2 regions of the Rhodococcoides navarretei genome follow, and region 2 is predicted to be linked to the other one. Evidence: predicted binding sites of a transcription regulator. Region 2 holds the regulator's gene; the other holds the start of a gene.
The links. The regulator LexA, encoded in region 2, represses DNA repair genes until DNA is damaged. The targets are predictions, from matches to a motif close to CGAACANNTGTTCG.

Region 1: AABD04_RS24065 (DUF222 domain-containing protein) is a predicted target of LexA. The motif match lies at 4,473-4,486, and genes of this name have one in related genera.

What each region holds. Positions count from the first base shown of each region.
Region 1 is NZ_JBBPCN010000001.1:5,088,853-5,100,140, forward strand. It holds gene AABD04_RS24045 (xanthine dehydrogenase family protein molybdopterin-binding subunit) at 1-1,313, shown strand, start outside; gene AABD04_RS24050 (NCS2 family permease) at 1,423-2,865, shown strand; gene AABD04_RS24055 (XdhC family protein) at 2,867-3,949, shown strand; gene AABD04_RS24060 (hypothetical protein) at 4,141-4,365, shown strand; gene AABD04_RS24065 (DUF222 domain-containing protein) at 4,515-5,039, shown strand; gene AABD04_RS24070 (hypothetical protein) at 5,036-6,859, shown strand; gene allB (allantoinase AllB) at 6,856-8,220, opposite strand; gene alc (allantoicase) at 8,162-9,205, opposite strand; gene AABD04_RS24085 (glycerate kinase) at 9,202-10,353, opposite strand; gene gcl (glyoxylate carboligase) at 10,356-11,288, opposite strand, start outside.
Region 2 is NZ_JBBPCN010000001.1:2,839,327-2,850,614, forward strand. It holds gene AABD04_RS13315 (PhzF family phenazine biosynthesis protein) at 1-647, shown strand, start outside; gene AABD04_RS13320 (hypothetical protein) at 637-1,281, opposite strand; gene AABD04_RS13325 (hypothetical protein) at 1,320-1,550, shown strand; gene AABD04_RS13330 (aminotransferase family protein) at 1,534-2,805, opposite strand; gene AABD04_RS13335 (Pr6Pr family membrane protein) at 2,820-3,482, opposite strand; gene hrpA (ATP-dependent RNA helicase HrpA) at 3,551-7,447, shown strand; gene nrdR (transcriptional regulator NrdR) at 7,460-7,924, opposite strand; gene AABD04_RS13350 (hypothetical protein) at 8,025-8,420, opposite strand; gene lexA (transcriptional repressor LexA) at 8,763-9,446, shown strand; gene AABD04_RS13360 (acyl-CoA dehydrogenase family protein) at 9,523-10,665, opposite strand; gene AABD04_RS13365 (uracil-xanthine permease family protein) at 10,818-11,288, opposite strand, start outside.

The DNA.
Region 1 (11,288 bases), 2.2 Mb from region 2:
CCTCGCTGGGCGTCGGACCGTACGTCATTCCCAACATCGAGATCGACGCGTACGGGGTGTACACCAACAACCCGCCGTGTGGAGCGATGCGTGGGTTCGGTGCAGTACAAGCATGTTTCGCGTACGAGTCGATGATGGACAAACTCGGCGAGGCCTGCGGCATCGGTCCCGTGGCGATCCGGCAGATCAACGCCGTCAGCCAGGGATCGATCCTCGCGACCGGTCAGGTCATCGAAGCACCTGCCCCACTGGCAGAGATGCTCGCCCGAGCCGAAGCGATGGAACTGCCTGCCCCCGTGGACGCGTCGGACATCCGTAATCTGCCGGGCGGTGCGTCGCAGACCACCCACGGCGAAGGCGTCGTACGCGGGATCGGATACGGCGTCGGCATCAAGAACATCTGCTTCTCCGAGAACTACGACGACTACTCCACCGCGCGCGTACGGCTGGAGGTGATCGGTGGTGAGGCAACAGCATTGGTGCACACCGCCGCTGCCGAGGTGGGTCAGGGTCTGGTGACGTTGGAGGCGCAGATCGCGCGCACCGAGCTCGGCGTCACCAACGTGGTCATCCATCCGGCGGACACCAAGGTCGGCGATGCCGGCTCCTCCTCGGCGTCGAGGCAGTCGTACATGACCGGCGGCGCAGTCAAGACGGCGTGCGAGGCCGTCCGCGAGGCGGTGTTCGTCCTGGCCGGCCTGTACCTCGGCCGCGCGGTGGCCGACCTGAGCCTCGACGGCGGCAAGATCGTCTCGGCCACCGACGGTGTGCTGGCGACGATCGAGGATGTGCTCGGCGAGCGGGTCATCGAGCAGACACGTGAATTCCACCATCGCCCCACCAGCGGAATGGATCCGGTCACCGGACAGGGCGCGAGCCACACCCAGCTCGCCCTGTGTGTTCATCGCGCCGTGGTGGACGTCGACGTCGAACTCGGGCTGGTGAAGGTGGTCGAGATGGCCGCGGTGCAGGACGTCGGCAAGATCCTCAACCGGCTGTCGCTCGAAGGCCAGATCCACGGCGGCACAGCGCAGGGCCTCGGGCTCGCCGTGATGGAGGAGATTGTCGTCGTCGACGGCCTCGTGAAGAACCCGTCGTTCACCGATTACCTGATTCCGACCATTCTCGACATGCCGCCCATGAAGCTGGACATTCTCGAGAACCCGGATCCCTTGGCACCGTACGGCCTTCGCGGTGCGGGGGAGCCCCCCACGCTGTCGTCCACGCCTGCCGTCGTCGCTGCCATCCGCAATGCCACCGGACTCGCCTTGACCCGAGTGCCCGTTCGACCCGAAAACATCATCAACCCCTGACTCATTCGATGAGACCTTCTCCAGCACAGCGGAACCCGACGCCAACTCCCCCGGCACGGTCACCGTCGCAAACCCGGACAAGGTTGATCACGCCCTGGGAGGGCCGATCATGACCGATGTACACACAACCAGCACTCGTCACAGCGGACGAGGTCGATCCCAGATCGACAAGTTCTTCGACATCACCGGTCGAGGCTCGACGGTCTCTCGCGAGATCCGCGGTGGCGTCACCACATTCGTGGCTATGGCGTACCTCATCGTCCTCATACCGCTGATCATCGGCGATGCTCGGGACGTCACCGGTGCGACTCTCGATGCGGCGCAACTGTCGACGATGGTCGCTCTGTCCGCCGGCCTGACGACCATCCTGATGGGGGTCGTCGGAAACGCGCCCCTCGCCATGGCGGCCGGACTCGGGGTGACTCCCATCGTGGTGTTCCAGGCGGCCCCGTACATGACCTGGCCGCAGGCGATGGGGCTGGTGGTTCTCGAGGGCGTCGTCATCGTCGTGTTCGCCCTCACCGGCATTCGGCAACTCATCATGGATGCGATACCGCTCGTTCTGAAGCAGGCGATCGGCGTCGGGATCGGCGCATTCATCGCGCTCATCGGCTTGGTCGATGCCGGGTTCGTCGGACACCACGAGTCCGCGGCCACCGCGGTCACCCTCGGCACGTTCGGCAAGCTCGCCGGCTGGCCGGTGTTCGTGTTCTGCGTCGGCCTGATTCTCATGATCATGCTGTTCGTGCGGAAAGTGCCGGGCGCGATGCTGATCGGCATCTTCGTGGCCACCAACCTGGCGATCATCCTGAACTCGGTGTTCGACATCGCGCCGGAGGCATGGGGACCCGTCGTACCGAGGGTGCCCGATTCCATCGTCGCCACACCGCAATTCGACCTGCTCTTCAACGTCGACCTGTTCGGCGGGTTCGCTCGGGCAGGTGTGGTGACGGCCTCGGTGGTGCTGTTCACCCTCGTGCTCTCAGGTTTCTTCGACGCCATGGGCACCATCCTGGGCGTCGGTGAGGAAGCCGGCCTCGTCGACAAGCAGGGCAGGATGCCGGGTCTGAGTCGCATCCTCACTGTCGACGGCATCGGTGCCATCGTCGGTGGCGCGATCAACGGATCTGCCAACACCGCCGTCGTCGAGTCCGCTGCAGGCGTCACCGAAGGTGCCCGAACCGGTCTTGCCAGCGTCGTCACCGGCGGACTGTTGACCAGCCTGATCTTCTTCACCCCGCTGGCCGGGGTGGTCCCCGTCGGAGCAGCAGCCCCCGCACTGGTTCTGGTGGGCGCGCTGATGATGACGCATGTGCGCAAGATCAATTGGGAGAACACCGAAATCGCGATACCGGCCTTCCTGACGATCGTGCTGATGCCCTTCACCTACTCGATCACCGTGGGAGTCGCAGCGGGTGTCATCTCGTACACCCTCGTTCGCCTCGCCAAAGGCAAAGCACGCCAGACACATTGGCTGCTGTACCTGATGTCGGGAATCTTCCTGGTCTACTTCGCCCTGCACCCCATCGAAGAAGCGTTGGGAATCTCGTAACGTGAAAGAGATCGTCGATCGTCTGATCGCCTGGGACCACGCCGGTGTTCCCTACGCGGTGGCGACGGTCATCGCGGTATCCGGAAGTGCTCCTAGACTTCCGGGTGCCGCGATGGCGGTCTGCGCCGACGGTGAAGCAGTCGGCAGCGTCTCCGGCGGCTGCGTCGAAGGAGCAGTGTACGAGCTGTGCCTGCAGGTCCTCGAGACCGGCGAGTCCACGCGAGAATCGTTCGGCTACAGCGATGTCGACGCTTTTGCGGTCGGCTTGACGTGCGGGGGAGTGATCGAGGTGTTCGTCCGCCTCGGGCCCCCGCGCGCCGTGCTCGCGGCCATCGCGTCGGATGCTGCGGTGGCGACGGTGACGCTGCTTTCCGGGTCCGGGCAGTCACTTGCGGTCTCTTCTTCGGCAACCATGGGCACGACCGGTTTTTCCGACGTCGACGCAGTGGTCGTGGGTGAGGCGCTGGCGATGTTGGATTCCGGGGGCACCGGCATTCGGTCGGTGCGGTGCCGGCCGGACCTCGACGTGTTCGTCCAGTCGTATGCCACTGCCCCGCGGCTATTGATCTTCGGGGCCATCGATTACGCCGGAGCGCTCGCCCGTGTCGGCAAGTTCCTCGGCTACCACGTGACCGTATGCGATGCCCGTCCCGTATTCGCGACGGCTGCAAGGTTTCCCGACGCCGACGACGTTGTGACCGAATGGCCGCACAGCTACCTGGCGCGAACTACGGTCGATGCACGGACGGTGATCTGCGTACTCACCCACGACGCCAAATTCGACGTGCCTCTGCTCGAGGTGGCCTTGCGACTGCCGGTGGCATTCGTGGGGGCGATGGGATCACGCAGGACTCATGACGATCGCGCGGCACGGTTACGCGAGGTGGGGCTGACGGAGCAGGAGCTGGCGCGCTTGAAGTCGCCGATCGGCCTGGACTTGGGTGCGAGGACTCCGGAGGAAACTGCGCTGGCCATCGCGGCGGAGTTCGTGGCCGTGCGACGTGGGGGTAGTGCGTTGCCACTGACACGTACGGCCGGTCCGATTCACCACGACGGGGCGTCGGCCGATGCGAAGTACGCGTAACTACCCTGGTTCCGGGATGTCCACCTCTCTGATGTGAAGGGATTCAGTTGATTCGCGACCTACCTCGGTATCGACGACTGAACCTGTTGGGCGTTGTCCTTCTCGGCACCATGGCTGTGATAGCCACGGTCCAGGTACTCGACCCGACCGATGTTGGCCGAGTACTTGCGCATGTGGCAATCCTTGCCTCCGTGGGCGCGGCCGTTGTGTTCGGAGTCTGCCGCGCGGCCCGCAAGCCCACCTGGCTACTTCCTCGCGTGACGCTCGCCTTCTTCACACTCGGATCCATGGCGTCGCTCGTCGGAGGGAGTTACCTCCCCGTAGCCAACGGAGCGATTCTGGCCGCCATTCTCCCGATGTTCTTGACCGATGGACGGTGGGACAGGCTCTTCGGACACACCCAAGATTCGCACTGATTCTCGAGCCCACGGCAATCGATAGTCGCAGTTCAGAGGGAAAATCACCCTGCTTACGATTCCGTTCATAGTTCTTGTCGGTGGGTCGAGTTACGCTTCTTTCAGTTCGAACAGGCGTTCTTGTTTCGGCTCACCGGGGGGTGAAAAAGATGGGTGCAATACCGACCGTGTCGTTGGAGGCGTTGACCGCCGCCGCACGCGCAGAAAACCGTCAAGCATCTCGCAAGATCACCGCCTGCTATCGCGTGCACTGCGACTGGATCACGCGCGACACCAAGTACAAGCACTACAGCCGGTACGGGCGCACCGAAATGGCAGTGGCGTTGGGTTGCTCGGCCACCGTCGCCGAGGGGTATGTGTCCGTCGGCGTTGCCCTGCATACCCGGCTTCCACTGGTGAAGACCGCGTTCGAGTCCGGCGAGATCGACCTCCCCCGCGTGCGAACGGTGTGCCGGATTCTCGACAACCTCTCCGACGAGATCCTCACGATGGTCGAGGACGAGATCGTCGAAGCAGCGCAACGTAATTCGCCAGGCCGTTGGAGAAGGAGATCTGGGACATCCTGCTACGGGTCGCGCCGGAGGAAGCGGCAGCACTACGGGAGTTCGCGAAACGATTCCGCCATGTTTCCTACAGCCCGGCCGGTGAGTTGGCGCGGATTCGAGCGGAGTTGACCGCACCCGAGGCGGCGGCGGCCTGGCAGCTGCTCGAGGAGATGGCCGACACGCTCTGCCCTAAGGACCCCCGAGGTAAACAGGATCGCTTGTGTGATGCGTTCATGGCGCGGATGCACGGTGAACCCCGGTTGGCATGCCTATGCCAACGTGATGACTGCCCGAAAAAGGATGCGGCATTGCCGGATCGCCGGGTGCCGTTGACGATGATCACCGTCGACATCGGCACCCTCATCGGACTGCTCGCCAACCCCGCGTATCTGGCCGGACACGGATCCATCGATGCGGATCTCGCCCGAGAACTCGCCCGCAACAGTCAGTGGCAGATCCTGCTCACCGAGGCGGTGGCTCTAGCGGAGAAGCTCGGACTGGCAGTCCAGAACCCGGAGACTGGGGAATGGGAAAAGACCTCTGACAGCGAAAAGGAAGAGACCCCAACAGAACCCGAGACGGGAACTGCGACGGACGCAGACGCAGGTGCCAGCGCCGACGCGGACACAGGCGCCGACGCAGGCAGAGACGAAGGCGTGGACTCGGCTGCTGATGCCGCTACGGCTGCACATGGTGATGGGGGAATGGGGTCGGCCACGGATTCGGGCAGGGCGGGTGATCCCTCGACCGAACCGACTTCGGCCAGTACACCTCCACCTACTCCTGCGCGTGCACCGGTGGACACCTCGACACCGGCACCAGCGGCACCGGCAGATGAGGTCGACGAGACAGACGACGTCGGGGAAAACGGTGAGTCCGACGAGTCCGACGAGTCCGCGCCCATCTCTGCGACCGACCCGTCGGCAACTCCTGACGAGGGTGCCGCCGATCCCGTGCGGAAGCACGCAGCAACACGTGCAGGGTCACCGGTGACCGACCCGTCAGCGGCGGCAAAGTCTCACACCAACCCAGAGGCAGCCGCATCGTCTGAACCCGCGACAGCATCGCAATCACCTGGTCCACGGACATCGCCGGCACCTGATATCGCACCGAGCTGTTCGGAATCACTCTCGTCCACAACACCATCCGGCTCCACGACATCGGGCTCTGCAGCATCCGGTCCGACGTCAGCCGAAACCCCGGCACCAGGAACAGGATCCGCTCCGGCCAGCGACAACCCACACCGACGTCGGCTGGGATCACTGACCTCTGCCGCAGCATTGTTCTGCACCCACACCCCCGTCGGCCGGGGCACACGGCACAGCTCTGCCCTCGACCTGCCGACCCTGAATTCCGCCCACGCAGACCTCGGTCGTCCGGGCAACCGCAGCGGCTGTACAGCCAGGGGCCTCTACCTCGGCACCGCATCGCTGGCCGCAGCACTCGAAGCCGCCATCGCCGCCGACCCCACCCTCGGAAAGTCCGTCGCACGCGACCCGCTGACCGACCGAGCCCTGATCTACCGGCCCGACGCCCTCACCACCGCCGCCGTCCGCCTGCGCGACCGACACTGCCGCTTCCCTGGCTGTCACCGCCCCGCCGCACGCTGCCAACTCGACCACATCAATCCCTTCGACCACACCAACCCACTCGGCGGCGGCTGGACCACCGTCAACAACCTGCAATGCCTGTGCGAGTTCCACCACTCCGTCAAAACCGCCGGCTACTGGACAGCCGTCATGCTCCCCGGCGGGGCGATACTGTGGACCTCCATCTCGAAGACCACCCGAATCACCCTGCCCGCCAACGGCACCGCAGTACCCATCCTCGGCAACGACCTGAGACCACACATCCCCACCAAACCGAGACGATCCGGCATCATCGCCTACCCCGACCCACCCGACAACGAACAACCCGAGGCAGACGACACGGCACCACCGCCGTTCTAGTCGCGCACCAGCAGACACCCGGTCGAGGTTTCAGTACCTGCGATCCACGACCGTCGCACCACACCCGACAAGCCCAGTCGATCGTAGGCAGTCACCGGGTTGCGGTGGTACAGCTGCGCAACGTCGACTGTGAATTTCTCGTCGGGTGCGAACACCACAAGGTCTGCAGCACTGCCGATTTCGATGCGACCACGGTCGACCATACCTACCTGATCGGCGGTGTTCGTTGCCATCCACCGCACGATGTCGGTCAGCGCGAACCCACGGGCACGTGCCTCGGTCCACACCGCAGCCAGTGACACCTGCAGCGACGCGATCCCACCCCACGCGTCACCGAAGTCTCCGGTGTCGAACCTCTTCAGATCCGGAGTGCAAGGGGAGTGGTCGGTGACGATGGTGTCGATCGTGCCGTCGCGCAAACCCTGCCACAGCGCCTCTCGATTCCCGGCCTCGCGGATCGGCGGGCAACACTTGAACTGCGTCGCGCCCGCCGGGACGGCCTCGGCATCGAAACACAGGTAGTGCGGACATGTTTCGACGGTCACCCGCACGCCGTCTCGCTTCGCCGCCGCAATCATCGGTAGCGCGTCCGCGCTCGACAGATGCAGAATGTGCACCCGGCACCCCGTCTGTCGAGACAATTCGATCACCTGCTCGATGGCACGGTTCTCGGCCGCACGGGGACGCGATTCCAAGAAGCCCGAGTACTCACGGCCTGTCGCCGCCGGTGCCTCGGCGATCACCTCGGCGTTCTCGGCGTGCACGATCATCAGCCCGTCGAACGACGCGATCTCGATCAGAGCCTTCTCCAACTCCGGCAGCGTCAGCGGCGGAAACTCGTCCACTCCCGACGCGAGCAGGAAGCACTTGAAACCGAAGACACCCGCATCGTGCAGCGGACGCAGCTGATCGACGTTCCCTGGCACGGCCCCGCCCCAGAATCCGACGTTCACCAACGACTGATCCGCCGCCACCCTGCGCTTGATCTCCAACGCGGCGACGTCGACCGTCGGAGGAATGCTGTTGAGCGGCATGTCGACGATGGTGGTGATGCCACCCGCCGCGGCCGCCCGGGTGGCACTGGCAAAACCTTCCCACTCGGTGCGCCCCGGCTCGTTGACGTGCACGTGGGTATCGACCACACCCGGCAGCAGCACCTCGTCCGGCCCGAGCTCGACCACCGTCGCCGCAGACACGCGCGCATCCAGGGAGTCGATAGCCACGATCCGGCCGTCGGACACGGAGATCGACGCCGCGACCTCGTGTCCACCGATCACCGCACGAGCAGCGCGAACGACCAGATCAGACTGCACTGGAGACACTCTGGAGCTCCGAGGACTTCCACGCGATGTCTGCCGCATCGAGGGCTTCGGCGTCGAGTTCACCGAACAGCCGCAACCGGGACAGTCCACCGTCGGGGTACACGTCCAATCGCAGGTGTGTGTACGCGTCGGACTCGTTCAGCAAGAAGCGGTGACGCGTATCCGGTTGGACGGCGGTGCGGGGCAGAATCTCGCTCCATGCCGTCGGGTCCGTGATGTGTCGGCGACGAGAATCGATGGCACTGAGTCGGATCCACCCCGGTGCGTTACCGACGTAGTAGCTCGTATCGACCTCGACGTGGCGCGGGGCACCGGGTGAGGCGAGCGCGAACACGGCGAAGTCGTTGCCGCCGTTGCGTCGACGCGAATTCTCCCAGCCTTCACCCATGTTGCGGGCCCGCCCGGGCAGGATGATGTTGGCGGGTGAGGAGTAGAACGCATCGGAGCAGTCGGTGAGCCGCGCGCCGTTTTCAGCCGCGAGCAGATCGACAGTGCCGGCGAGGAACCGTGGATCCTGTACCACCTGTCCGTGCACGCGGAATCGCGCAACGCCGCCGTCGGGGTAGATCGACAGGCGCACGTGCGTCCACCGGTGCCGATCGGCTACCGCGTACGTGTTCGCGGTGTCACCGGCTGCGGGGGACTTGTCGACGATGGTGTGCCAATCTGCCTTCAGCACATCCTCGATGGACGGGTAACCCTCGATCGACGCGGCCTCGACGGACACGATCGGCGGATAGTTGCCGGTGAAGTGAGCGGTGTCGACGACGACGCCGTGCACGATCCCCGGCGAGCCCAGTCGCACGATCGCCCAGTCGTGACCGCCTTCGTCGCGACGACGACGAGTCTCCCACCCGTCGTACACCTTTCCCTTGTGGCCGAAGTCCGCGGGATCGAACAGCGGAGCGTCGGGCTTGATCAGGTTCTCGCGCTGGGCGAACAACTCGTCGTTCGCCGTGGAGACGCTGCCGCCGAGCGCCCGAGAAGCAAGATCGGTCAGCGTGGTGAAGTTCGTAGTGGTCATGAAGTTCCTTCCAAAATGTGAGTGGTGGCCAAGGTTCGGCCGACCTCGTGCAACAACCTGGCGGCATCGCGCATCGAGATTCGTGGGTCCGGCTCCACGTCGGACAGCGCATAGGAGGCGGTGATTCCGTAGGGGCGCAACCGATCGATACCGATGACGCTGCGACCCGCCACGGTGATCACCGGAACACCCGCTGCGAGTGCGGCCTGCGCGACACCGATCGGGGCCTTCCCGTGCAGGCTCTGCTCGTCCAACGAGCCCTCGCCGGTGACGACCACATCCGCCGACGCCACAGCGCTACCGAAGTCGATCAGCTCGAGGACGGTCTCGATACCGGGCTTGGCCACTGCTCCGAGTACAGCGATGGCTCCGAACGCCGTGCCGCCGGCCGCCCCGGTGCCAGCAATGCCGCTGACGTCCCGCCCGATTGCGTTGCGCACCAGATGCGCCCACTGTCGCATCCCGTGTTCGAGGTACAGCAGCTCCTGCGGTCCGGCACCCTTCTGTGGGCCGTACACCGCTGCGGCTCCGGTGACACCGAGCAACGGATTGTCGACATCGCAGGCCAACTCGAACATCGCGTTCCGAGCCGACGGCAGCACGCCGCTCAGATCCAGCTGGACCGCGCCGCGTAGGGCACCGCCACCGAGCGGAACGTCGTTGCCGTCGGCATCGAGGATGCGCGCACCCAGTGCCGTGAGCATTCCCGCGCCGCCGTCGGTGGATGCGCTACCCCCGAGCCCGACGACGATGCGCCGCGCACCTGAAACAGACCCGGCACCGGCCTCGAGGGCGTGCGCGATGACCGTACCCAGCCCGAATGTGTTCGCCCCCAACGCGTCCGGAGTACCTCCGGGCAGCAGCTCGAGACCGACCGCCGAGGCGAGTTCGACGACGGCAGTATCGCCACGACGGGCATACGACGTATCGACCGGTTCACCGGTCGGGCCCGTGCAGGTCACCGGCACTCGGTCCCACCCGGCGGCGACGGCAGCGTCGACGGTGCCGTCACCCCCATCGGCGACGGGCAGGCACACCGTCTCGAGCGACGAATCGACCGAGAGCATCCCCGATGCCAACGCCCGAGCGACCTCCGCCGCCGACAGCGAGCCCTTGAACTTGTCCGGGGACAGCAGAATTCGCGTCATCTCTAGTCCAGCAGGAGCAGTGCGGTGGGCGCGTCCGCCGACGTGTTGGCCAGTTCCTCGAACTCACCGACGTTGTCGATCTCGGTGCCCATCGAGATGTTGGTGACCCGCTCGAGGATGATCTCCACGACGACAGGAACCTTGTGCTCGTTGGCAAGAGTTCGAGCCCGCACCAGCGTCTCGCCGATCAGGTCGGGCTCGGTGACCCGAAGCGCTTTGCAGCCCAGTCCTTCTGCCACCTGCACGTGGTCGACGCCGTAGCCTTTGGGGATACCGGGCTGAGTGTCCAACGTGTCCTGATGGTTGATGTTGTCGAATCCCAGTTGCACACAGAAGTCCATGTCGAAGGCACGCTGCGCCTGCCGGATCAAGCCGAGGTACGAGTTGTTCACCACCACATGCACGTACGGAAGATTGAACTGCGCACCGACGGCCAGCTCTTCGATCATGAACTGGAAGTCGTAATCACCGGACAGTGCAACGACATTCGCCTTGGGATCGGCCGCGACCGCCCCGAGCGCCGCGGGAATCGTCCAGCCGAGCGGACCGGCCTGCCCGCAGTTGATCCAGTTGCGAGGGGAGTAGACGTGCAGGAACTGACCGCCCGCGATCTGCGAGAGCCCGATAGTGCTGATGTACCGGGTGTCCCGGTCGAAGACCTTGTTCATCTCCTCGTAGACGCGCTGCGGCTTGATCGGCACGTTGTCGAAGTGGGTGCGTCGGTGCATCGTGCGCTTACGGGTCGCGCAGTCCTCGACCCAGCCCGAGAGATCACGCAGTGTGCCTGCCGCCCGCCGCTCCTCGGCGACGGCCACGAACTGCTCGAGCGCGGCCTTGGCGTCGGAGATGATGCCGTAGTCGGGTGCGAAGACGCGTCCGATCTGGGTCGGCTCGATGTCGACGTGGACGAACTTCCGGCCCTTACGGTAGGTGTC
Region 2 (11,288 bases):
TGTTCACCGATGACAACGGCAGGTTCGGTAACCCACTGGGTATCGTTGCCGCGGACGCCGTCGACGAGGCGGACAGACAGCAGTTCGCCACCGGGCTCGGCTACAGCGAGACGGTGTTCGTCGATCGCGCCGAGTCGGGTACGGCCTCCGCGACCATCTACACGCCCGCCGTGGAACTCCCCTTCGCCGGGCATCCCACCGTCGGACTCTCGTGGTGGCTTCGCGACCAGGGACATCCGATCGGTGTGCTCGTCGTCCCTGCCGCACCGTTGACCATCCGCTACGACGACGAGCACACCTGGGTTCGCGCCCGAGCCGACTGGACTCCGCACTTCACCTTCCATCAGGTCAACGATGCGGCCGAGGTGGCAGCAGCCGTTCCGAGTGCGTACGACAGCGGGCACCACTACGTCTGGGCCTGGACCGACGAAGCGCACGGTGCGCTGCGGTCACGCATGTTTGCGCCGATGATGGGCATTGCCGAGGACGAAGCAACCGGTGCCGCCGCCGTTCGGCTCACCAGCGAGCTCGGCCGGGGCCTGAACATCGTGCAGGGAGCCGGGTCTCGGTTGCGCACCACCATCGACGACGAGGGTTGGGTCGAACTGGGCGGACGCACCGCGGCGGACGCGTCGATCAGCGTGTGACGGGCACGTCGACTTCGATTTCCTCGCCCAGGCGAACGCCCGCGGCGAGCGGAAGTCGGTCGCCGCTCCAGAACTTGCCCGGATCGAACCAGTTCGCTTTCTTGTTGCCGACGAGCAGACCCATCGAGTCGTAGGTCATGGCGACCACTTCTGCGCAGTAGGCAGTTTCGAGGGCAGCTCCCTCGCGTTCTCTTCGACGCAGCGTCGGTACTCGTCCGCGAAACCAGCGACCTGCGAGTGCGGCAGTGGTCGGAAATGCCGTGCCGTCCAGGCGGGCTATGGTGCGCAGCAGGGCGTCCTCCTGCTTCTTCGTCACAGACTCGTCCAATTGCCGCAGCCAACAACGCTGTTCGTACTTCGTGGCCCAGTGGGTGACGGCCGCGCGCAGGTCGTGGAGCTGCACCCCGCGTTGAAAATTACCGGTCCACATGTCCTGCAGCGATTTCCCCAGTTCGGCGTGCCACATCAGCGGCGGCAGGTCGTCGATCACGACGGCCATTCCGACGTGATTGACGGGACTGTTGGTCAGTGCCTGGATTGCGCGATCGGCGTTCGACTGTCCGCGGAAGATCCAGATGTCGCCCGTTCTGGTGGCATCGACTGCGGTGTCGAGGCCGATTCGCGACGGATTCATGGTCCTCACCCTAGATCTCGTGACGGTACGGTGGCCGGATGAACGTGTGGAAGGCTCTCGGTCTCGCCGGAATGGTCGGTGTCGCGGCCAGCGGGGCTTTGGTGGTTCGATCCGAGCGCAAACGCCGTGCCTACGCGCCGGACGAAGTGCGTGATCAGCTGCACCAGCGGTTCGCTGCCGTCTCCGAGGAACCGCGACCGGCAGTTGCTCCCCCGCTCTCGCGGGGGAAGCAACTGATCGGCAAGCTTCGGTTCAGCCGAGAGCGCTGAGGATACGCGCGGCGAGCTCTTCGATCTCGGCGTCCGTCATGACGAAGGCGGGCGAGATCTGCATCGCACCCTGACCGGCGGCGCGGCTGGAAACACCGTGTGCTCGAAGCGTTTTGACGAACGGCAAGGCCTCGGCCGGGTCGGCGAGCTGGACGGCGGCCACCGCACCGATCCCGCTGCGGATCTCCGCGACTCGTTCGTGTGCGGCCAACGGCGCGAGGTGAGTGTGCAGCGCCGCCTCGATGCGCGTGGAGTGGGTCAGCAACTCCTCCCGCTCGATGATGTCGAGGTTGGCCATTGCCGCCGCAGCCGCTCCGGCATGGCCACCGTAGGTGTACCCGTGCCGCCACCACACCCCGCCTGCGAAGAACGGCTCGGCGATCGTCGGGGCGATGAACACCGCGCCCATGGGTACGTACCCCGACGTCAGACCCTTGGCGGTCGTCATCAGGTCGGGTTCGAGCTCGAATCGGGTGGAGGCGAACCAGCTACCGCCGATCCGGCCGAATCCGGTGACGACTTCGTCTGCAACGAACAAGACGTCGTTGTCACGGCAGATCTGCCGTACCTCGCGCAGGTATCCCTCGGGCGGCAAGTAGATTCCACCCGCACCGATCACCGGCTCACAGAAGAAGGCGGCGACGTTCTCGGCACCGACCTCCTCGATCAACGCCAGCAGTGACTTCGCGTCGTCCCACGCCACCGTTCGGGCGTCGGACATGAGGTCGCCGTAATGCTCCTTGTTCACCGGAATGCCGGCGAGCGCCGTACCGGCAACATGCATCCCGTGGTACGCCTTCTGCCGACCGACGATCAGCTTCTTGCTCGGTCGCCCCATCTCTACCCAATAGCGCCGTGCGAGTTTCGCTGCGGTGTCGATCGAGTCCGAGCCGCCGGAGGTGAAGAAGATCTTGCTTCCCGGTACCGGGGCGATGGCGGCAAGGCGATCGGCGAGCGCAAGGGTGGTCTCGGGTACGAAGTCACCGAAATTGGAGTAATGGGCGATCGAGCTCAACTGCGTCGCAACGGCGTCGGCGATCTCGCGCCGGCCGTGGCCGACGTTGGTGAACCACAGGCCCGCGGTGGCGTCGAGGTACTCGGTGCCCGCGTTGTCGTAGATGTAGGCACCCTCACCGCGAGAGACGACGAACGGGCCGTTGGCCGTCACGCTGCCCATGTCGGAGAAGCCGTGCCAGAGCGCGGACGAGTGTGCGGTGGCGGTCCGATCGGCTGCTGGATCCAGGTCAGAAGACATGCGGTACACAGTAGTCACGTGGATGTAGCCGATTCCGATCCGTACCTCCACCGTCCGGCGATCCGCCCGAGTGCACCCACCGCCAGAGCCATCAACGCGAAGGCGACGGTGAGAACGATCAGGCCGATTGTCAGCGCGAGGTAGCCCTGGACGCGAGGGTCGAGGAACGGGTAGGGATACCAGTCGACAACAGGTCCTCGGATCAGCGTGTAGATCCCGTAGAGAAACGGAAACAGCAACCACATCAGGCTCCGCGACTCCGGAATCTGCCGCCGCGGTGGTGCGAGGATCCAGTCGATCAGCAGGACGACGGGCATGATGCGATGCACCACGTTGTTCGTCCACGGATCCGCCACGCCCACATCGATGTTCGCGAGCAGTACGGCATAGATGATTCCGGTGATGACCATGTACAGGGTGACGGCACCACGGATGAGCTGCCAGGGCGCTGCTCGTGGATCGACGACACCCCCGACCGTCAACACCAGCACCGTCAGCACGTTGCTCATGACGGTGAAGTAGCTGAAATAGTTGGCCAGCGAGAACGTCGGGGAAGCGAGACCGTCCACGACGATCGAGATCAGTGCCGCGGCGGTGAGCGCCGCGAACAGCACGCGCAGCGTCCTGATCGGTACAGGAGTGCGCGCCGGGACAGTCACATCCTGCGAGATGCTCATGTGGCGATCCTGGCACAGTCACGGCCTGCATTCGATGGCACTGCCGAAACGGATATCCTGGTTCTAGTATGTCTACCTCGAATCCGTCCGTTCAGCGTCGCGCTCTCGCCACACGTCTGGCCCAGGTCACCATCCGCGACGAGAACCGGCTGCGGCGGCGTCTGGACAAGGCCCGCACCGACGACGCATTCGCCGCTCTCGACCGCGACATCACCCGCGCCGAAACCGTGGTCGCCAATCGCCGGGCTGCGGTCCCCACTCTCGAGTTTCCCGAGTCACTTCCGGTCAGTCTTCGCAAGGACGACATCGCCGCGGCCATCGCCGAACACCAGGTGGTGATCGTCGCCGGCGAGACCGGATCCGGCAAGACCACCCAGATTCCCAAGATCTGCCTCGAACTGGGGCGCGGGATCCGGGGCTCGATCGGTCACACGCAACCCCGTCGGCTCGCCGCGCGCACCGTGGCCGAACGCATCGCCGAGGAGGTGGGCGAACCACTGGGCGAATCCATCGGCTACAAAGTGAGATTCACCGACCAGTCCTCGGATTCGACTCTCGTCAAGCTGATGACCGACGGCATCCTGCTGGCGGAGATCCAGCGAGACAGATTGCTGCGCCAGTACGACACCCTGATCATCGACGAGGCGCACGAGCGCAGCCTCAACATCGACTTCATCCTGGGCTACCTCGCGCAGCTACTCCCCCGGCGTCCCGACCTGAAGATCGTCATCACCTCGGCGACGATCGATCCCGAACGATTCGCCCAGCACTTCGCTCGAGATGGGGTGCCCGCGCCCATCATCGAGGTCTCCGGCCGCACGTTCCCGGTCGAAATGCGCTATCGACCACTGACCGTCGACGCCGGGGACACCACGATCGATCTCGACCCCGTCGATGCGACCTGCCAGGCCGTCGACGAGCTGATGGCCGAGGGCGACGGGGACATTCTGGTGTTCCTGTCCGGTGAACGCGAGATTCGCGACACCGCCGACGCGTTGAACGACCGCAATCTCCGCAACACCGAGATCGTTCCGCTGTACGCGAGGCTCTCTGCCGCCGAACAGCATCGAGTGTTCTCACCGCACTCGGGCCGACGCGTGGTGCTCTCGACCAACGTCGCGGAGACCTCGTTGACAGTCCCCGGCATCCGCTACGTGGTGGACCCCGGCACCGCCCGCATCTCGCGATATTCATTGCGCACCAAGGTGCAACGACTCCCCATCGAACCGATCTCGCAGGCGTCTGCGCGGCAGCGGGCCGGCCGCTGTGGCCGCGTCGCCGACGGCATCTGCATCCGGCTGTACTCGGAAGAAGATTTCGAGTCGCGTCCGCAGTTCACCGAGCCGGAGATTCTCCGTACCAACCTGGCGTCGGTGATCCTGCAGATGACCGCACTCGGGCTCGGGAAGATCGACGCGTTCCCGTTCGTCGAACCGCCCGATCCGCGCAGCATCAGGGACGGCATCGGACTGCTCGAGGAACTCGGGGCGCTGAAGCCTGCCACCAAGGACGGCACCGCGGAGCTGACCCCCATCGGCCGGGAACTCTCGGCACTACCGGTCGATCCTCGGATGGCGCGGATGCTCGTCGAGGCCAACGGCAACGGCTCTCTTCGCGATGCGCTGGTGGTCGTGGCGGCCCTGTCGATTCAGGACGTTCGGGAGCGTCCCGCCGAGCATCAGCAGGCGGCGGACGAGAAGCATGCGCGTTTCGCGGTGGAGAACTCCGACTTCCTCGCGTACGTGAAGCTGTGGACCTACTTGCGCGAGCAGCGGAACGAGTTGTCGTCCAACCAGTTCCGACGCATGTGCCGCACCGAGTTCCTGCACTATCTACGTATTCGCGAGTGGCAGGATCTGCACGGCCAACTGCGTCAGATCACCCGTGGGCTCGGGTGGACAGTGCCCGACGCCGACTCCACCGAGACCGCCCTGCATCAGTCGCTACTGTCCGGGCTGCTCTCGCACGTCGGCCTCAGGGAGGGTGACAAGCGCGAGTTCCTCGGCGCACGTGGGGCGCACTTCGCGATCTTCCCCGGATCGGGTCTGTTCAAGAAGCCCCCGCGCTGGGTGATGGCCGCCGAACTGGTCGAGACCGGACGCCTGTGGGGCCGGATGGCAGCTCGCATCGAGCCGGAGTGGGCCGAGCGGTTGGCACCGCATCTGGTCAAGAAGACATACTCGGAACCACACTGGTCCATCAAGCGAGAATCGGCGATGGCCTACGAACGGGTGACGCTGTACGGCATTCCGCTGGTGACGCAACGCCCGGTGAACTATCACCGCATCGATGCGGAGGCGTCCCGCGAACTGTTCATCAGACATGCGCTGGTGGAGGGTGAATGGAAGACCCAGCACGCGTTCTTCCACAAGAACAGGGCTCTGCTCGACGACGTAGGCGAACTCGAACACCGAGCGCGGCGACGAGACATCGTCGTCGACGACGACGCCCTCTTCGACTTCTACGACGCACGCATCGCCCCGGAAGCGGTGTCGGCGCGGCACTTCGACACCTGGTGGAAGAAAGCCCGCAGGCAGGATCAGCACCTGCTCGATTTCACCACCGACACCGTCGTCAACGCCGACGCAGCCTCGGTACTGACCGGCGCGTATCCCGACGCGTGGCGACAGGGCGAGATTCAGTTCCCACTGACGTACCAATTCGAGCCGGGTACCGCCGCCGACGGAGTCACCGCACGAATTCCGATCGCACTGCTCGCCCAGGTACAACCGGTGGGATTCGACTGGCTGGTTCCGGGCATGCGCGTCGAGTTGGTGACGTCGTTGATCAAGACACTGCCGAAGGCGCTCCGTCGCAACGTCGTTCCGGCACCCGACTTCGCCGCCGCGGCACTGGCGGTCATGAAGCCGCGAGCGGAAACCTTGGTGACGGCCTTGGCACGCGAGTTGTCGCGGGCCGCGCAGTGCCACATCACGGCGAAGGACTTCGATACCGCGGCCCTGCCCGAGCACCTGAAGATGACCTTCACGGCCGTCGACCCGTCCGGAAAGGTGTTGGGCAGCAACAAGGATCTGATTGCTCTGCGCACGAGCCTGTCCGGAGAGGTGGGTCGTCAGGTCGCGAGCGCGGTCGGCGATGCAGAGCGCGCGCCGTCACTGGCCTGGACCTCGGGCACGTTGGGACGGTTGGAGTCGACCGTCACCAGAGAGGTCGGCGGTCAGAAGGTCACCGGCTACCCCGCGTTGGTATCCGAGGGGCCGGGCGTTGCGGTTCGAGTCCTCAGCACCCCCGCCCAGCAGCGCGCAGCAATGCGTTCGGGCACCAGAACTCTGCTGTTGTCGACGGCACCGAAGGGCACCAAAGCCCTGCTGGCCGGTCTGCCCACTGCCGAACGCCTTGCCCTCGGCCAGAATCCGTACGGCGGCGTCGATGCGCTCCTCGAGGAATGCCGAGTACTCGCGGTAGAGGAAGCTATGGATGCGCACGGTGGGCCCGTCCGAGATCCGGATGCCTTCGAGAAGTTGAGGGCACTCGTCAACGCCGAGGTTCCACGGCGCACTGCCGCGGTGTTGGCCCTGGTGCGCCCCGTGCTGACGGCAGCTCTCGCGCTGTCGGCGCAGCTACAGGCGTCCTCGGGTGAACCCGCCGACGATGTTCGAGAACAGCTCGACGGCTTGGTCTTTCGCGGGTTCGTCACCGAATTCGGTTCTCGCAGACTGGCAGACCTTCCGCGCTATCTTGCTGCGGCGACCAAGCGGCTGGCTACGCTGCCGAGCAGTGCCGGCCGGGATGCGGCGGCGATGGATGTACTCGATCGGGTGTACGCCTCGTACGGACGACTGCTGGATTCGCTTCCGGAGAACAGAAAGAACAGTTCCGGCGTACAGGAACTGTTCTGGATGATCGAGGAATTGCGCGTCGGGCTGTTCGCTCAAGGGATCCGTACGGCGTATCCGGTGTCGGAGAAGCGCGTCGAGAAGGCGATCTCGGATCAGAATCGATGACGCGCGGGGCTGTCAGTCGATGTCGGCGGACTCGCGATGCTTGCGGAGTTCGTGGATCTCTTTCTCGAAGTCCTCGGCCGAGCTGAACGAGCGGTAGACGGAGGCGAAGCGCAGGTAGGCCACTTCGTCGAGATCGCGGAGCGGACCGAGAATGGCCAACCCCACTTCGTTGCTGGGAATCTCGGCGGACCCTGCTGCGCGGATGGCGTCTTCCACCTGCTGAGCCAAGAGATTCAATGCGTCGTTGTCGACGTCCCTTCCCTGGCAGGCGCGCCGAACGCCTTTGACCACTTTTTCGCGGCTGAACGGCTCGGTCACACCGCTGCGCTTCACGACGGCCAGCACTGCGGCCTCGACCGTGGTGAATCGACGACCGCACTCCGGGCAGGAGCGACGCCGCCGGATTGCCTGCCCCTCGTCCATCTCACGCGAGTCGACCACGCGCGAGTCGGGGTGCCTGCAGAACGGGCAATGCATGGGGGAGCCTCCGTCGTATCCAACGCTCCGACGACGAGCACGCGCATCGGAGCAGTCAGTCGAGGATACTCAGTGCTGCTGGGCACGATGGGGCCGGTGGTCATCTGCCCGTTGTGTACTCGACGACCGCTCCGTCGTGTACTTCGACCACACCGGCCGGCCCCACGCCTGCGTCGGGTGCAGCGGCCCGTAGGTTCGCGATGCCGATCAGGCCGCCCGCGACGACCACAACCGCCAACATCCACAGCACGAGCGATCGCATTCGGACCGGCTGACCGGCGAAGTGCGCCGAGGTCTCGTCGAACTCGCGATCGGCGGCCTCACGATCGGTGACGTCGGTCCAGGTCGGCTCCAGAACCGGTAGGCACGGAGTCGTCAGCGCACCGCGCATCTCGATGGAACTCCGCAGCGCGGGACGAGCACGGCGACGACGCTCGACGACAGCGGACCGGGTACGGACACCTGCGGTGGTGGGGCGATCGGTGGTGATGGTCATCGGAACCTCGTCTTCGCTCGGTGGATCGATTGTTCGATCAGGCGTTCGATGGACGCTTGTTCGAAGTTCTATCACGAGGCTCCGACAAAGTCTGTAGAAAACGCGACACGAGTCGAACAGATGTTTGATTCAACAGCTGATACACGCTAGATTCGTGCCAGAAACCACACGCCACACGAGTCGACACCATCAACTCCAGTCCGCGCAGACCTACCACGCAGACCGGATCCAGAACACCAGCAGGAGGCCGACAGCATGAAGGACGAGACCTCGACGAGGTCGACCACGCGTTCCACGAAGACCGCAGCGGGAAAGCCGGCCGCAGAGCCGACATCCAAGGCCATGGAGGTCGGTACCGACATCAGTGCTGGGCTGACCGAGCGGCAGCGGAAGGTGCTCGAGGTCATTCGCGCCTCGGTCACCGAGCGCGGGTATCCACCGAGCATTCGAGAGATCGGTGACGCGGTCGGCCTCACGTCGACCTCGTCCGTCGCCCACCAACTCCGGACGCTCGAACGCAAGGGCTTCCTCAGGCGCGACGCCAACCGGCCCCGCGCCGTCGACGTCCGTGGCCTCGACGAGGTGCAGGCCGACCAGGCTGCCGCCGCGGTCGACGGTTCGCCTGCGTCCGAGGAACAGGATCGGTTGCCGACTCCGACGTTCGTTCCGGTACTGGGGCGGATCGCAGCAGGTGGCCCGATTCTGGCCGAGGAGGCCGTCGAGGACGTGTTCCCGCTCCCCCGCGAGCTGGTCGGTCAGGGTTCACTGTTTCTGCTCAAGGTGGTCGGCGAGTCGATGATCGACGCAGCCATCTGCGATGGCGACTGGGTGGTGGTTCGCCAGCAGTCCGTGGCCGACAACGGCGACATCGTGGCTGCGATGATCGACGGCGAGGCCACCGTCAAGACGTTCAAGCGGTCCAAGGGTGAGGTGTGGCTGCTGCCGCACAACCCGCTGTTCGAGCCGATTCCGGGCAACAACGCCGCGATCCTCGGCAAGGTCGTCACCGTGATGCGCAAGCTGTAGGGATCGTCACCGTGGTGACACGCGAAGGGCCGCAGCACACTGTGCTGCGGCCCTTCGCGTATCTCGGATCAGCGGATCACAGATTCAATCCGCGGCCGATGATCTCCTTCATGATTTCGGTGGTGCCGCCGTAGATGGTCTGCACACGAGAATCCATGTACGCCTTGGCGATCGGGTATTCCTTCATGTAACCGTAGCCGCCGTGCAGCTGCAGGCACCGGTCGATCAGCTTGACCTGATTCTCGGTGGTCCACCATTTCGCCATCGCGGCTTCTTGGACGGTCAACTTCTCTGCGTTGAGAAGTTCGATGAACTTGTCCACCATGATGCGGGTGGCAGTGGTTTCGGTGGCCAACTCCGCCAACACGAACCGAGTGTTCTGGAACTTACCGATCGACTTGCCGAAGGCCTTGCGGTCGCGGCAGTACTGGATCGTCATGTCCAGTGCCGATTCCATTGCCGCAGCGGCGACGACAGCGATCGACAGGCGTTCCTGAGGAAGGTTCTGCATGAGGTAGATGAACCCCATGCCTTCTTCACCGAGCAGGTTGGCGGCGGGCACGCGCACGTCGGTGAAGCTGAGTTCGGCCGTGTCCTGGGCCTTCATGCCGATCTTGTCGAGGTTGCGGCCTCGCTCGAATCCGGGCATGTCGCGTTCGACGACCAGCAGGCTGAACCCCTGTGCGCCCTTCTCGGGGTCGGTGCACGCCACGACGATGATCAGGTCGGCGTTGATTCCGTTGGTGATGAACGTCTTCGAGCCGTTGAGCACCCAGTCGTCGCCGTCACGCACGGCCTTGGTCTTGATGCCCTGCAGGTCGCTTCCGGTGCCCGGTTCGGTCATCGCGATCGCGGTGATGAGTTCGCCGGAGCAGAATCCGGGGAGCCAGCGCTGCTTCTGCTCGTCGTTGGCGAGATCGATGAAATACGGCGCGACGACGTCGTTGTGCAGGGTGAAGCCGATACCGCTGTACCCGCCGCGGGTGGTCTCCTCGGTGACGATGGCGTTGTAGCGGAAGTCCTTGACCCCGCCGCCGCCGAACTCCTCGGGCGCTGCCGTTCCGAGGAAGCCCTGCTTACCGGCCTCGACCCAGACGTCGCGATCGACGATGTTCTGCTCTTCCCACTTCGCGTGGTTCGGCGCTACGTGCTGGTCGAGAAATTTCCGGTACGACTCCCGGAACAGCTCGTGCTCGGGCTCGAAAAGTGTGCGTTCCACGAATGTCTCCTTGTTCGGTGCATACCGGCAGCGACCACGCGAAATCTCTACGGATTTCGGTCGCCGGTACGACTGACGTCACAGGGGAACACTACGTCCGCGGGGTCGGGGCGGTCGATGACCAAAACGCGCGCGATCCGTGACCGACCCCGCTAACGACCTCGTGTGCCTGCACTCCTCGCGAGTGCCGAGACGATCGGGTAGCCGAGCAGGATGCCCACCGAACCCCATGCGATACCGCCGAGCTCGACCGATCCGACGGACAGTGTCAGGTCACCGATACCGGCGACGAGCGCCGCAGCGACGACCATGAGATTGACCGGATCGGTGAAGTCGACCTTCGCGTCGGTCCAGATGCGCACGCCGAGCAGCCCGATGAGGCCGTACAGGACCAGCGTCGCTCCGCCGATGACACCGTCGGGCACGGTGAAGATCAGGGCACCGAACTTGGGCGAGAACGCGAGCACCATCGCGGTGATCGACGCGACCCAGTAGGCGGCGGTCGAGTAGACGCGCGTTGCGGCCATGACGCCGATGTTCTCTGCGTACGTGGTGGTTCCGGAGCCGCCACCGGCTCCGGCGAGCGTAGTCGCCAGCCCGTCCGCGATCAGTGCGTCACCGGC